Regions from separate parts of the Hymenobacter seoulensis genome, predicted to be linked through region 2. Evidence: riboswitches for the same ligand, from Rfam matches in the RefSeq annotation. Region 2 holds a riboswitch; the other holds the start of a gene.
What was found. A riboswitch is a leader RNA that binds a small molecule or an ion and turns the genes downstream of it on or off. The one in region 2 is predicted to bind cobalamin.
Positions count from the first base shown of each region.

Region 1 (5,699 bases), on a different contig from region 2:
TCTGGCTCGGTCCGGAATACTTTTTTTATCTGATGGCTACCAAGTAAGCTGGCGCAAGGGAAACCTCGCGCGTTTCTGCCTACGTTTGGCGCTCCCTTTTGCTTTGCCCGGGGCCTGGCTCACGTCCGACCCTGACGTACTTTCGTAGGAAACCTACATGGAATACCCGCTGCCGACAGCAGCTCGGCGATACGTTGCCGAGCACCTGCACGACGACCCAGCCCAACTTGCTTTGCAAGCCCGCCGCTACCCCGGCCTGCCCATTCCGGACTTGGTTCGCCAAATCCAGGCCCGCCAAAAAGCTCGCGCCAAACTCCCTACCTGGGCCGATAACCCAGACCTCGTTTTTCCGCCCACGCTATCCGTAGAGCAGGCTTCCTCTGCCCGAACTGCCGCGTTTAAAGCCTCTTTGGTGCAGGGAGAAAGGCTAGCAGACCTGACCGGTGGCTTCGGGGTTGACTCGGCATATTTTGCTGCTACCGTGTCCGAGGTGCATTATGTGGAGCGTAATGCGGCACTTACGGATGTAGTGCGCTACAACTTGGCGCAACTAGGTATTGAAAACGTGCAGTGCCACAACGAGGATGCTACGCACTTTTTGCGCAATACGCCGGACACCTTCGATTGGCTATACCTCGACCCCGCACGCCGGGACACAGCCGCCAAGAAAATATTTCGGTTGCAGGATTGTGAGCCCGACGTGCTGCGCATCATGCCGCTGCTGCTGCAAAAAAGCCAGCGCGTACTACTGAAAACTTCGCCTATGCTTGACATTGAGCTGGCCATTCAGGAGTTGCGCCACGTGCGCCGCCTGTGGGTGGTGTCAGTCGATAATGAGTGCAAGGAGGTGTTGTATGAGCTTACCGCGGAACCAGCCGTAGATCCGGAGCGCTTCACGGTGAATTTACTGCGCACAGGCAAGCAGCAGGAGTTTCGGCTGAACCGAGCGCGGGAGGCGCGAGCCATTGCGCGCTACGCCGAGCCGCAACAGTTCCTCTATGAGCCAAATGTAGCCGTATTGAAAGCCGGGGCCTTTAAAAGCATCGGAACGGCTTTTGAGTTGCTGAAACTGCACCAGCACAGTCATCTGTACACCTCCGATACCCTGCGCCCCGAGTTTCCGGGCCGCATTTTCCGAATCAAAGGGGTAGAGAAATACGATGGCCAGGCGTTGCGCACCTACCTGGGACCTGATGTACGGGCCCACGTCACGACGCGCAATTTCCCTGATACCGTAGCTGAGTTCCGGCACCGCACCGGCATTAGAGAAGGCGGCGACCTGTATCTGTTTGCTACCACCAATCTGGAAGGCAAGCTGATGGTGCTGGTCTGCGAGAAGCTGTAACCATAGCATCCAATATAACCGCCCCCGCCTGAACAGTTCTGCTCAGGCGGGGGCGGTTTGGCTATTTGGCGGGGCTAGTCCAGGGGTTGCCTTTCAAGCGGAAACGCCAGGGCAGTGCGGCATCGGCGCCAGCGTAGTCAATGCCCACGCGCGGGGACGCTACTATTTCCGCTCCGTTTACTGCCTCTCCAACGTCCTCCAGCCAGATAGTATCACCTGTCAGATCGGTGCCGTAATGGGCGGTGGTAATACCAAGTGCTTGCGTGAGCAAGCCAGGGCCGCCGGTCAGGTTGCGCTTTACGGAGGACATGTCGCGGCGCAGCAGCATTTCCGGAATTCCCTCCAGCGGCTCCAGCCCCCGAATCAGGACGGCGTCGGCCTTGCCTTCCTCGTTCGTAATAAGGTTGAACAGCGTGTAGCGCCCATAAATCAGGTAGGTATAGGCCACGCCGCCGGGCTCGTACATGATGCGGGTTCGAGCAGTGTAGCGCCCTAGGTGCGAATGGCATGCTTGGTCGTTGAGGTGAGCATACGCCTCCGTCTCGACGATGCGGCCACCCGTCAGGACGCCGTTGATACGGGTGAACAGGTGCTTGCCCAGCAGTTCTTGGGCGATGACAACCGGATCAGGACGCCGGTAAAAGGCCAGGGGAAGTTTCAAGAGCAGCGGTAGAAATAAGGTACAGTTTAACCCAGCGCGCATCGCCTGGCGGCGCCTAGGCCGGCACGCGGGGCAAACCTTCTACGCAAGCCCGGCGCTAAAGCTTCCGTACATTTTCTATCTTTGCGGCTGTAAAGGTGGCCAGACCCTAATTGTGGGGCGAGGCTGAAAAGGGAATTCGGTTTAAATCCGGAGCTGTCCCCGCAACTGTACGCTTCATGAGTTGGTGCGTCACACCAAGCCACTGTTTCTGTGAAAGCTTTCTTAGGAAGGCCCGAGAAATGGGAAGGCGACGCATCTGAAGCAAGCCAGGAGACCTGCCTTTGCATTTCCCATGTTCAGCGCCTGCGGAGGAAGGGCGGAGAATGAATACAGTAGTGGCGTTTCGGCGCCGCAGAGCACCTATCTGTTTTCGGCCTCGGCTTCGAGGAAGGGCTAGTAGCATAGCAATGCACAGTAGCCTGCCCAGAAGTTTTGAACTGAATTTTTCGATTGCGAAAATTTGGTTCGGAAGATGCATTTCAACAAGTGGCTTCTGCTGAAAAAGCAGAGTTGCCGGTTAGCGCTAAGTGCAGGCCTAGTAGCCTGCACGGTGCCCAGCGTGGCGCAATCGGTGATACCGGCTGATTCGGCGCGCATCCAGCAGTTGCCCACGGTGCGGGTGGCCGGTATCCGGCCCGAGCGGTTTGCCGTGGGCAGCCGCCGCATCACCCTCGATTCGCTAGCTCTTGCCACCTACCAAACCGGTACGCTGGCTGATGTGCTAAGCGCGCGCACGGCGCTTTACCTCCGCAACTACGGCCCCGGCCAACTGGCTTCCATCACCATGCGCGGCACCTCGGCGCGCCATACGGCGGTACTCTGGAATGGCTTCAACATCAACTTACCCTCTTTAGGCGAAGCGGACCTAGCCCTTTTTCCGGCCAGCGCCACCACCCGAGTCGATATTCAGCCTGGCCCGGCTAGTGCCACGTACGGCAGCGGCGCCATTGGGGGCACGCTACTGCTTTCAGCGCCGGTGCGCTGGGGCGCGGGCTGGCACGGAAGCGTGCAAAGCGACCTGGGCAGCTTTGGACTGCGCGCCGGCACCGTAGAGGCTGGTTTCAGCAACCAGAAGCTGGCCCTGCGTACCAACCTGCTGTATCGGGAGGCCGAGAACAACTTTCCGTACTTCACTACTGAAGCCATCGGGCGCGTCCGTCGTCGGCAGGAAAACGCGGCCTTCCGGCAGTTTAGCTTCACCCAAGACCTAGCCTTGCGGCTAGGGCAACGTGGCGAGCTGACAGCAGCCGTGTGGCTCACGGACGCCGACCGCCACATTCAGCCCGGCATCGGCACCAATAACACCCACGCCCAGGAACGCGACCAGAGCCGCCGCCTGCTGGCCGGGTATCGGCGCGTAGGCACTACGCATGAGTGGGCCGGGCGCGTGGCGTGGTTTGAAGACATCATCAATTACCGCGACGATGTGAGTGGCCTCAGCGAATCGAGGGTGCGTACAACCCAGGCACAGGTTGAACACACGTGGCGGCTGGCACCCAACGCCTCGGTGCGGGCAGGAGCCGAGGCCCAACATTTTGCAGCGCAAGTTGATGGTTATGGTACTGCCCCGCGCACTGAAAACCGCTTTTCCGGCTTCGCGCTGCTGCGCTACGACCCGCGGCCTAGAATACAACTGTCATTGAACCTGCGGCAGGCCGTGCTGCCCGGCCGCCAGCCACCGCTCACGCCCACGCTAGGTGCCGAGTGGCTGGCGCTGCAAACCACTAGCCACGCCATTAGCCTGAAGGGCAACGCCTCGCGCAGCTACCGTGCCCCTACCCTCAACGAGCGATACTGGCGCCCCGGCGGCAACCCCAACCTGCTACCTGAACAAGGGCTGGGCTACGAAGGCGGCTTGGTGCACGTGCTAACCCTAGCACCGGCGCACCTTCGGCTGCAAACCGAGCTAACTGGCTACCACCAGCTAGTAGATAACTGGGTACAATGGACGCCGGGCGTTTCGTATTGGTCGCCGCGCAACCTGCGGCAGGTGTGCGCCCAGGGTCTGGAAGCCAGCACCCAGCTGGAATGGCAGCCGAAAACTTATCATCTCACGGCCCGCGCTTCGTACGGCTTCACCAGCTCGCGCAAAACCAAAGGCACTCCTGATGATGCCGACCCAACCGGCCGGCAGCTGCCCTTTGTACCGATGCATACGGCTGCTTTCAGCACCGACCACCAGTGGCACCAGTGGCAGCTCGGCACTACCCTCACCTTCACGGGCAAGCGGTTTACTGATGCCTCGGCCACGGAGTTCATCCCTTCCTATCTGCTGATAAATGCCGCTGTGGGCCGCACGCTGGTGCTACAGCCCAACTGGAAGCTGCTCGTGCTGGCGCAGGGCTACAACCTCACCAACCAAGACTACCAGAGCTACCAGAACCGCGCCATGCCGCCCCGCTCAGGTGCCCTGAGTTTGCGGCTACTGTGGCGCTGAGGCCAGTTTGTAACAACCAGATTTTTAGCAACATCCCTAACCATTTTTCCTTATTACTTTTCGTATGACACCCTTTTCCGCCCTTTCTGCTCGCTCCCTTCACCTGCTATGGGCTCCGGCTTTGGCACTTAGCCTAGCTTCCTGCGGCTCCGATTCTGATCCGGAAGCAGTTGAGGTGCCTACTAATAGCGTGCTGATTGTAAACGAAGGCAACTTTCAGAAAGCCAATGCCGAAGTAAGCGTGTTCGGCAAAACCAGCGGCAGCCTGCTGTATAAGTCGGCCTTTAGTGCTGCCAACAAGCGCAACCTCGGCGACGTGGCCCAGAGCATCAGCATAAAGGGCAGCACGGCCTATATTGTGGTTAACAATAGCAATAAGCTAGAAGTGGTGTCGCTACCCAACTTCAAATCCGCCACCATTGAGGGACTGAAACTGCCCCGCTATTTCGAGGCCGCTTCCGCCGACAAAGGCTACGTAACGGAAACTGTATCCTACGATGTGCCCGCCGGTCAAGTATCGGTTATCGACCTCAAAACTAACCGCGTTACCAAAAGCATTGCCGTAGGTGCGCAACCCGAGCGGCTATTGGTAGCTGGCAACCGCCTATACGTAACCAACAGCGGCGCCAACACCGTCACGGTCATCAATACCACCACCGACGAGGTAGAAGGCACGATACCCGTGGGCGACTCGCCGAATAGCTTGGTGCAGGACCGCAACGGCAACGTATGGGTACTGAACGGCGGCCAAACCGTGTACAACACCGATTACACCGTGGATTACACGCGCACTACCAAAGGCAGCCTCTCGAAGATTGTGCCCGGCCAGCTCACGGCTACTACCCGCGAGGTAAGCTCCAACCTCAGCTCGCCGGGCCGCCTGGCCATCAACGGGTCCAAAGACCGGCTCTATTACGTGTATCGGGGCGGTGTGTACTCGCTGGGCGTTGATGAGGCCACGCTGCCCACACAGCCCCTGATTCGGCGCAACTTTTATGGCTTGGGCGTTGATCCGCAGGATAACACCATTTACGGTGGCATCGGTAGTTTCACGGCCGCTGACAAGGTAATCCGCTACCGCGCCAACGGTACAGCCATTGATTCCTTTACTGTTAATATCGGCCCGAACGGTTTTGCCTTTTACTAGGCCTAGGCAAGCAATAAACCTTACCCTATCTATACACAAAAAGCCGCCCCACATTGGGGCGGCTTTT
Region 1 covers NZ_BAAGWD010000002.1:775,746-781,444, reverse strand. The annotation lists gene ACYVHC_RS11140 (THUMP-like domain-containing protein) at 158-1,345, shown strand; gene ACYVHC_RS11135 (DNA-3-methyladenine glycosylase) at 1,407-2,006, opposite strand; cobalamin riboswitch at 2,125-2,345, shown strand; gene ACYVHC_RS11130 (TonB-dependent receptor) at 2,521-4,485, shown strand; gene ACYVHC_RS11125 (YncE family protein) at 4,550-5,632, shown strand.
Region 1: it holds a riboswitch for cobalamin, as region 2 does, so the genes downstream of both, ACYVHC_RS11130 (TonB-dependent receptor) here and ACYVHC_RS00965 (acyl-CoA thioesterase) in region 2, are expected to answer to the same signal.

Region 2 (5,699 bases):
TGGGCTTCTACAATATCATCACCCCCAATGGCGACCGGAAAAACGACGTGCTTACCATTGATAATGTCCGGCTTTATCCCAGCAACACGCTGGCCATTTACAACCGCTATGGCAAGCAGGTGTACCACACCCGCAACTACCAGAATACTTTTGGTGGTGAGGGCTGTGTGCCGGGCATGTACTACTATCTTTTCACGCTGGATAACGGTAGGTCGTATAAAGGCTGGTTTGAAATTGCCCGTTAGCCTAGGTGCTTGAAACCGAGAAAGCCAGACCCACAGGTGATCTAGCTTTCTCGGTTTATAAGAAGGGTAGTAGCTGCTTACAACGTTGCCGAAATAGTAGCCGCTCGGGCGCCTGCCGTATTTACGGGGGTAGCGCCCGTAAGCGTAACCGTGTTTTTTACCACGCCATCCACCAAAATAGTAGCCGTCAGTGTCGTGTTTATCGGGACGGCGCCGGCCTGGCCTGAAACGGGTTGAAAACCAACCTCCGCAGTAAAGGTAGTACCAGCGGCTACCGGTTTCTCCTCATGCATGAACGTTTCATTGCCCTGAAAAGCGTTTTTAGAATATACCGTGGTTGTGCTTTTTCCCGCATCCATCAGCACCCGCATATCGGCGGCATAACCGCTCGTCATGTTGGTGGCCCGGATATTAACCCGAACGGTATGGGAGGGAGCCACATCCCCGGTTTGCGTAACACAGCTGGCTGCCGCAAATACACCCGGAATAAGCAAGAGGAGAGCTTTTTTCATATAGGTAGCAAAAAAGGATAAGTAAAAAGGCAGCAAAAATCTGATTTCTTGAATTGAACAATATTTGTGCCGGGTTGAATCAATAGGAGGGTCTAGTATCGTAACTAGCCTGAATAAAACAAAGCCGCGCCCTACCGCCTGAACGTGGTTCAGAGAGTAGGGCGCTGCGAGCAGGGTTACTGATACTTAGAAGGCTAGTACTGGCCTACCGAAAGCATAACTAAGGTGCAGGCTTCTTCGGTGCGGATGCCGCGCTGCTGGGCCAGCTCCTCTAGCTCCGGATTTTCGGTGCCGGGGTTGAAAATGATACGCTTGGGGTTTAGGTCCAGAATATAATCGTACCAGCCGGGCTGGTTTTGCGGGCCCACGTACAGCGTTACCGTATCCACATCGGTAGCCGTGGGGCGGTCCGTCCGGATATCAAGGCCCGCCACCTGGCCTTTACGAATACCAACGGGCACCACTTCGTGGCCGTGGTTTTTAAGCTGATGCACCGCCCGGTAGGCGTAGCGTGAGGGGTTATCACTAGCCCCAAGAACAAGGGTCTTTTTCATATGCTGCGAGCGTTCAGCCTGAGGCCGTCGGCTGTTTGTAGTGAGAAAGGAAAACGTAGTGCTGAGGTTATACGAGCAAAAGCGGGCTAGCAGCCATGTACTAGGCCCTAATAGAAGCCAAAACGGCCTCGGCGCACCGCTCCCCATCCATAGCCGCCGACACAATACCGCCAGCGTACCCAGCACCTTCGCCGCACGGAAACAGGCCGCGTACCACGGGGTGTTGCAGCGTGTCCCGGTCGCGCGGAATCCGGACGGGCGAGGAGGTGCGGCTTTCTACCCCCACAATCTGAGCCAAGTTGGTGGCGTACCCCGGAATCTTACGCCCAAAGTTCTGGAAGCCTTGGCGCAGCCGCTCCGCCAGTCCTGCACCCAGCACTTTGTCCATCGGCACCGACACGAGACCGGGCTGGTAGCTAGTTTCCAGCAGCTCCGGCGAAACTTTGCTTTTCAAAAAGTCGCCGAGGCGCTGGGCGGGTGCTAGCTGCGTGTTGCCGGCCAACTGGCAGGCGCGCTGCTCAATCTGCTGCTGAAACCGCAGGCCCGCCAAGGCCCCGTACTGGCGCACATCCATGTCCTCTAGCTCCACGGCCGCTACTATACCGGAATTAGCAAAGCGTGAATCGCGGCGGCTAGGGCTCATGCCATTCACCACCACCTCACCCGGAGCGGTGGCTGCCGGCACAATAAAGCCGCCGGGGCACATGCAAAAGGAAAATACGCCACGCTGCTGGCTTTTCCACTGGGTTTGATGCACCAAAGAGTACGAAGCAGCTGGCAGTACACCCCGGTCTTGGCGGCGGTACTGGGCTTGGTCGATGAGCTGTTGCGGGTGCTCTACGCGCACACCCAAGGCAAACGGCTTGGCCTCAATCAGCACACCTCGGCGGTGCAGCAGTTCATAAATGTCGCGGGCGGAGTGGCCAGTAGCCAGAATCACGGCATCGGCTTCCAGCGCTTGGCCACTAGCCGTTACCACGCCGCGTAAGTGGTTGTGCTCCAGAATCAGGTCATCCACGCGGGTTTCGAAGTGCACTTCGCCCCCAGCTTGCAGCACACTATCACGCAGGGCGGCCACCACATAGGGCAGCTTGTTGGTGCCAATGTGCGGATGCGCATCGACGAGGATATCGGGGGTAGCGCCGTGCTGCACCAGCAGGCGCAGAATCCGCTGGATGTCGCCGCGCTTGGTGGAGCGGGTATAGAGCTTGCCATCGGAATACGTGCCGGCGCCGCCTTCTCCAAAACAATAGTTGGAGTCAGGGTTGACCAGGTGCTCTTTGTTGAGGGCGGCTAGGTCGCGGCGGCGGGTACGTACGTCTTTGCCGCGCTCCACCACAATGGGCTTTATGCCCAGCTCAATAGCTCGCAACGCCGCAAACAGCCCGGCTGGCCCGGCACCTACTATAAGGACCGAGCGACGGGCCTGGCTGACATCAGGATACGTAAACCAGGGGCCAAACAGCTCAGCCGGCGGTGGGGTCTGGTAGATGTCGGCGCGTAGGCGCACGAGCGGCTGGCGGCCCCGAGCATCAATGGAGCGTTTGCGCAAATGCACAAAATCGGCCTGGCCAGGCACTAGGCCGGCGGCATCGAGCAAGGCCCGGTAGCGGGCTAGCTCATCGAAAGCTACCTCCGGCGGGAGCAGCAGTTCAATTTCTTGGGTAGTAGGCATACTAAAGGTGAAAGGGAGTTAGCCTTTGAACCGTAAGGACTGTAACGGAAGTGCAAAGATACGCAGCTCTAAAGCAGCAAAAAGCCCCGAAAAGCTGCAACGAGCTTTCCGAGGCTTATATACGGGTGCGGAACCAGTGAAAAATGGCGTGGGGCTAGTAGTGCCCCTCGGATGGCGTTCCTCCGGAGGAAGACTGCAAACGGGGCCAGAATTTCTCCATCGATTCGTTGAAGAGCGTTAGCGCCTGCGTCCGGACTTCGCCGGAGGGATGGCGTAGCAGATTGCCCAGCAGATGCCGGTACATTTCGGTTGTAACTTCTAACCCTTTGGCGCTTACAAGGCCGTGGTGAAGTAGGTCGCAGTTAGCGGCCACTGAATTTGCCATAGAGTCGGTTAGTTCTTCGCGGGCTACATCCGCTTCCCGAAATGACTGTTCCAAACGGGCATTCATTTCAGGTGAGTAATTCTTTTCAGTTGCCATACTATAGGACAAGGGAACGGCATTTCAAACGTGAAACACGACAATAAAGGTTCAGTCTCCTATAAAAATAATCCTGTAACTCACCCGTAACACGCTTGTTTCGAAGCACTCACCTCGTAGCATCTCGGCAAGCAGTAATGGCCCGTTTCCTATACGGCAGCCACATCGGGGCTCAGAATCCGGACTGGACGCTTGTGCTCATCAATGGCCACAAACGTGAATAAGCCCGACACAGCCCGGTGTCGTTCCTCGGAATACATTTGCTCCACAAACAGCTCTACTCGCACCTTAAGGCTAGTGTTGCCTACGTGCTCCACGCGCCCGATCAGCTCAACTAAGGTACCCCCAGGAATAGGGTGGGTAAAGTCAACTTTATCAGATGACACCGTGACCATTTTGAGGCGGCTAAAGCGGGTAGCAGTTATGAAGGCCACTTCGTCCATGAGGTGCAGGGTAGTGCCCCCAAACAGGGTATCGTAGTGGTTGGTGGTGTTGGGAAAAACGGCTTTAAAAATGCGCGTTTCGGCCCGGCTGATTTTTTCGGCAAGCGTTGACATTAGAGCAGGAAAGGTGAAAAGTGAAACCACAGCTAGTGCTTTGGTCTGCCTCCGTGGGGTCCTGTTGCTAGCCTAAAATGCGCTTACCGAGGTGCTAGGTGCGTTCGTGCCTTTCACCCCCGCAGATACCTAGTAGTGGTAGAGGGATACTTCAACGAGCTCCATAGCAGCACCCGACAAGGCCCTCAAGTCGCGAAGGAACCTTCTCATCAACAGCGGCAGGCAGGTCTCCTGACTTGTACCCTGCTTTCCGCCCTTCTCACCCGGGTACATGCCGGGCAATGGGCTAACCGGAAAGCAGCCGCGGCCCGTAGGCCGCCGGTACTTACAGTAGCGCGTCTGTCCGGGAGTTGCACCCGGTTCCCTTTTCGTGCTGGCCTAGGGCCAGCAACCTGCCGCTCGTCTGACTGGAATAACAGACAAAGAACGATTCGCCAAAGGTAGCAGAACCTGGCACAGATGCGCGGACCACTGCCGGCGCTTACTGGTATTCCGCTATTTTCGGCCGCTGGCTTTCCTCGCATCCTTCCTATGGCTTATTCTGTTTCTCAGGCGCCGCGCACCATGGCCTCGCGCATCCGCTCCATTTTTAGCGGTTCCGTGGGCAACCTAGTGGAGTGGTACGACTGGTACGTGTACTCGGCGTTTGCCTTGTATTTCGCGCCAGCGTTCTTTCCGAAGGGCGACCTGACGGCGCAACTCCTTAACTCGGCGGCCATTTTTGCAGTGGGCTTTCTGATGCGGCCGCTGGGCGGTTGGCTGATGGGCGTGTACGCTGACCGCGCCGGGCGCAAGGCGGCGCTGCTGGCCTCGGTGCTCCTGATGTGTGGCGGCTCCTTACTCATTGCCCTCACGCCTTCTTACCAGCAGATTGGGGTAGCGGCGCCGGTGCTGCTGGTGCTGGCGCGCCTGCTACAGGGCCTGAGCGTGGGCGGCGAGTACGGCACCTCGGCTACCTACCTGAGCGAAATGGCCGACCAGCGCAACCGGGGCTTCTTTTCCAGCTTTCAATACGTCACCCTGATTGCCGGGCAACTGCTGGCCCTGTTTGTGCAGCTAGGTCTGCAACAGGCCTTAACCTCCGACCAAATGTACGCCTGGGGTTGGCGGGTGCCTTTCGGTATTGGAGCGGCCGCGGCCCTAGTAGCGTTGTATCTGCGGCGCGCCATGGAAGAAACCGATGCCTTCACCCGCCACGCCACCACCGACGAAGCGCAAGCAAACAAGCCCAGCCAACTAACCTTGCTGCTCCGCCACCCGCGCGAAGTCCTGACGGTGGTGGGGCTTACCTTGGGCGGCACGGTTGTGTTCTACACCTTTACTACCTACATCCAGAAGTTTCTGGTGAATACTACCGGCTTCACGAAGGGGCAGGCGACGCTGGTTTCCTTTGGTGCCCTAGGGGTAGCGATGCTGCTGCAGCCATTACTAGGTGCCGTTTCCGACCGAATCGGGCGTCGGCCGGTGCTGTTGTTTTTCGGGGTAGGTGCCACACTGCTAACCGTGCCGCTGCTGAAGGCCCTGGAGCATGCTTCCGGGCCCGGCGCGGCGTTTGGGTTGCTTGTGGTGGCACTGGTAGTAGTCAGCGGCTATACCTCCATCAATGCAGTGGTGAAAGCCGAGCTATTCCCGACTGAAATCAGAGCCCTGGGAGTAGGGTTGCCGTATGCGCTTA
Region 2 covers NZ_BAAGWD010000001.1:212,666-218,364, forward strand. The annotation lists gene ACYVHC_RS00940 (gliding motility-associated C-terminal domain-containing protein) at 1-245, shown strand, start outside; gene ACYVHC_RS00945 (hypothetical protein) at 323-757, opposite strand; gene ACYVHC_RS00950 (CoA-binding protein) at 952-1,311, opposite strand; gene ACYVHC_RS00955 (NAD(P)/FAD-dependent oxidoreductase) at 1,412-2,986, opposite strand; gene ACYVHC_RS00960 (hypothetical protein) at 3,141-3,467, opposite strand; gene ACYVHC_RS00965 (acyl-CoA thioesterase) at 3,617-4,024, opposite strand; cobalamin riboswitch at 4,229-4,435, opposite strand; gene ACYVHC_RS00970 (MFS transporter) at 4,556-5,699, shown strand, end outside.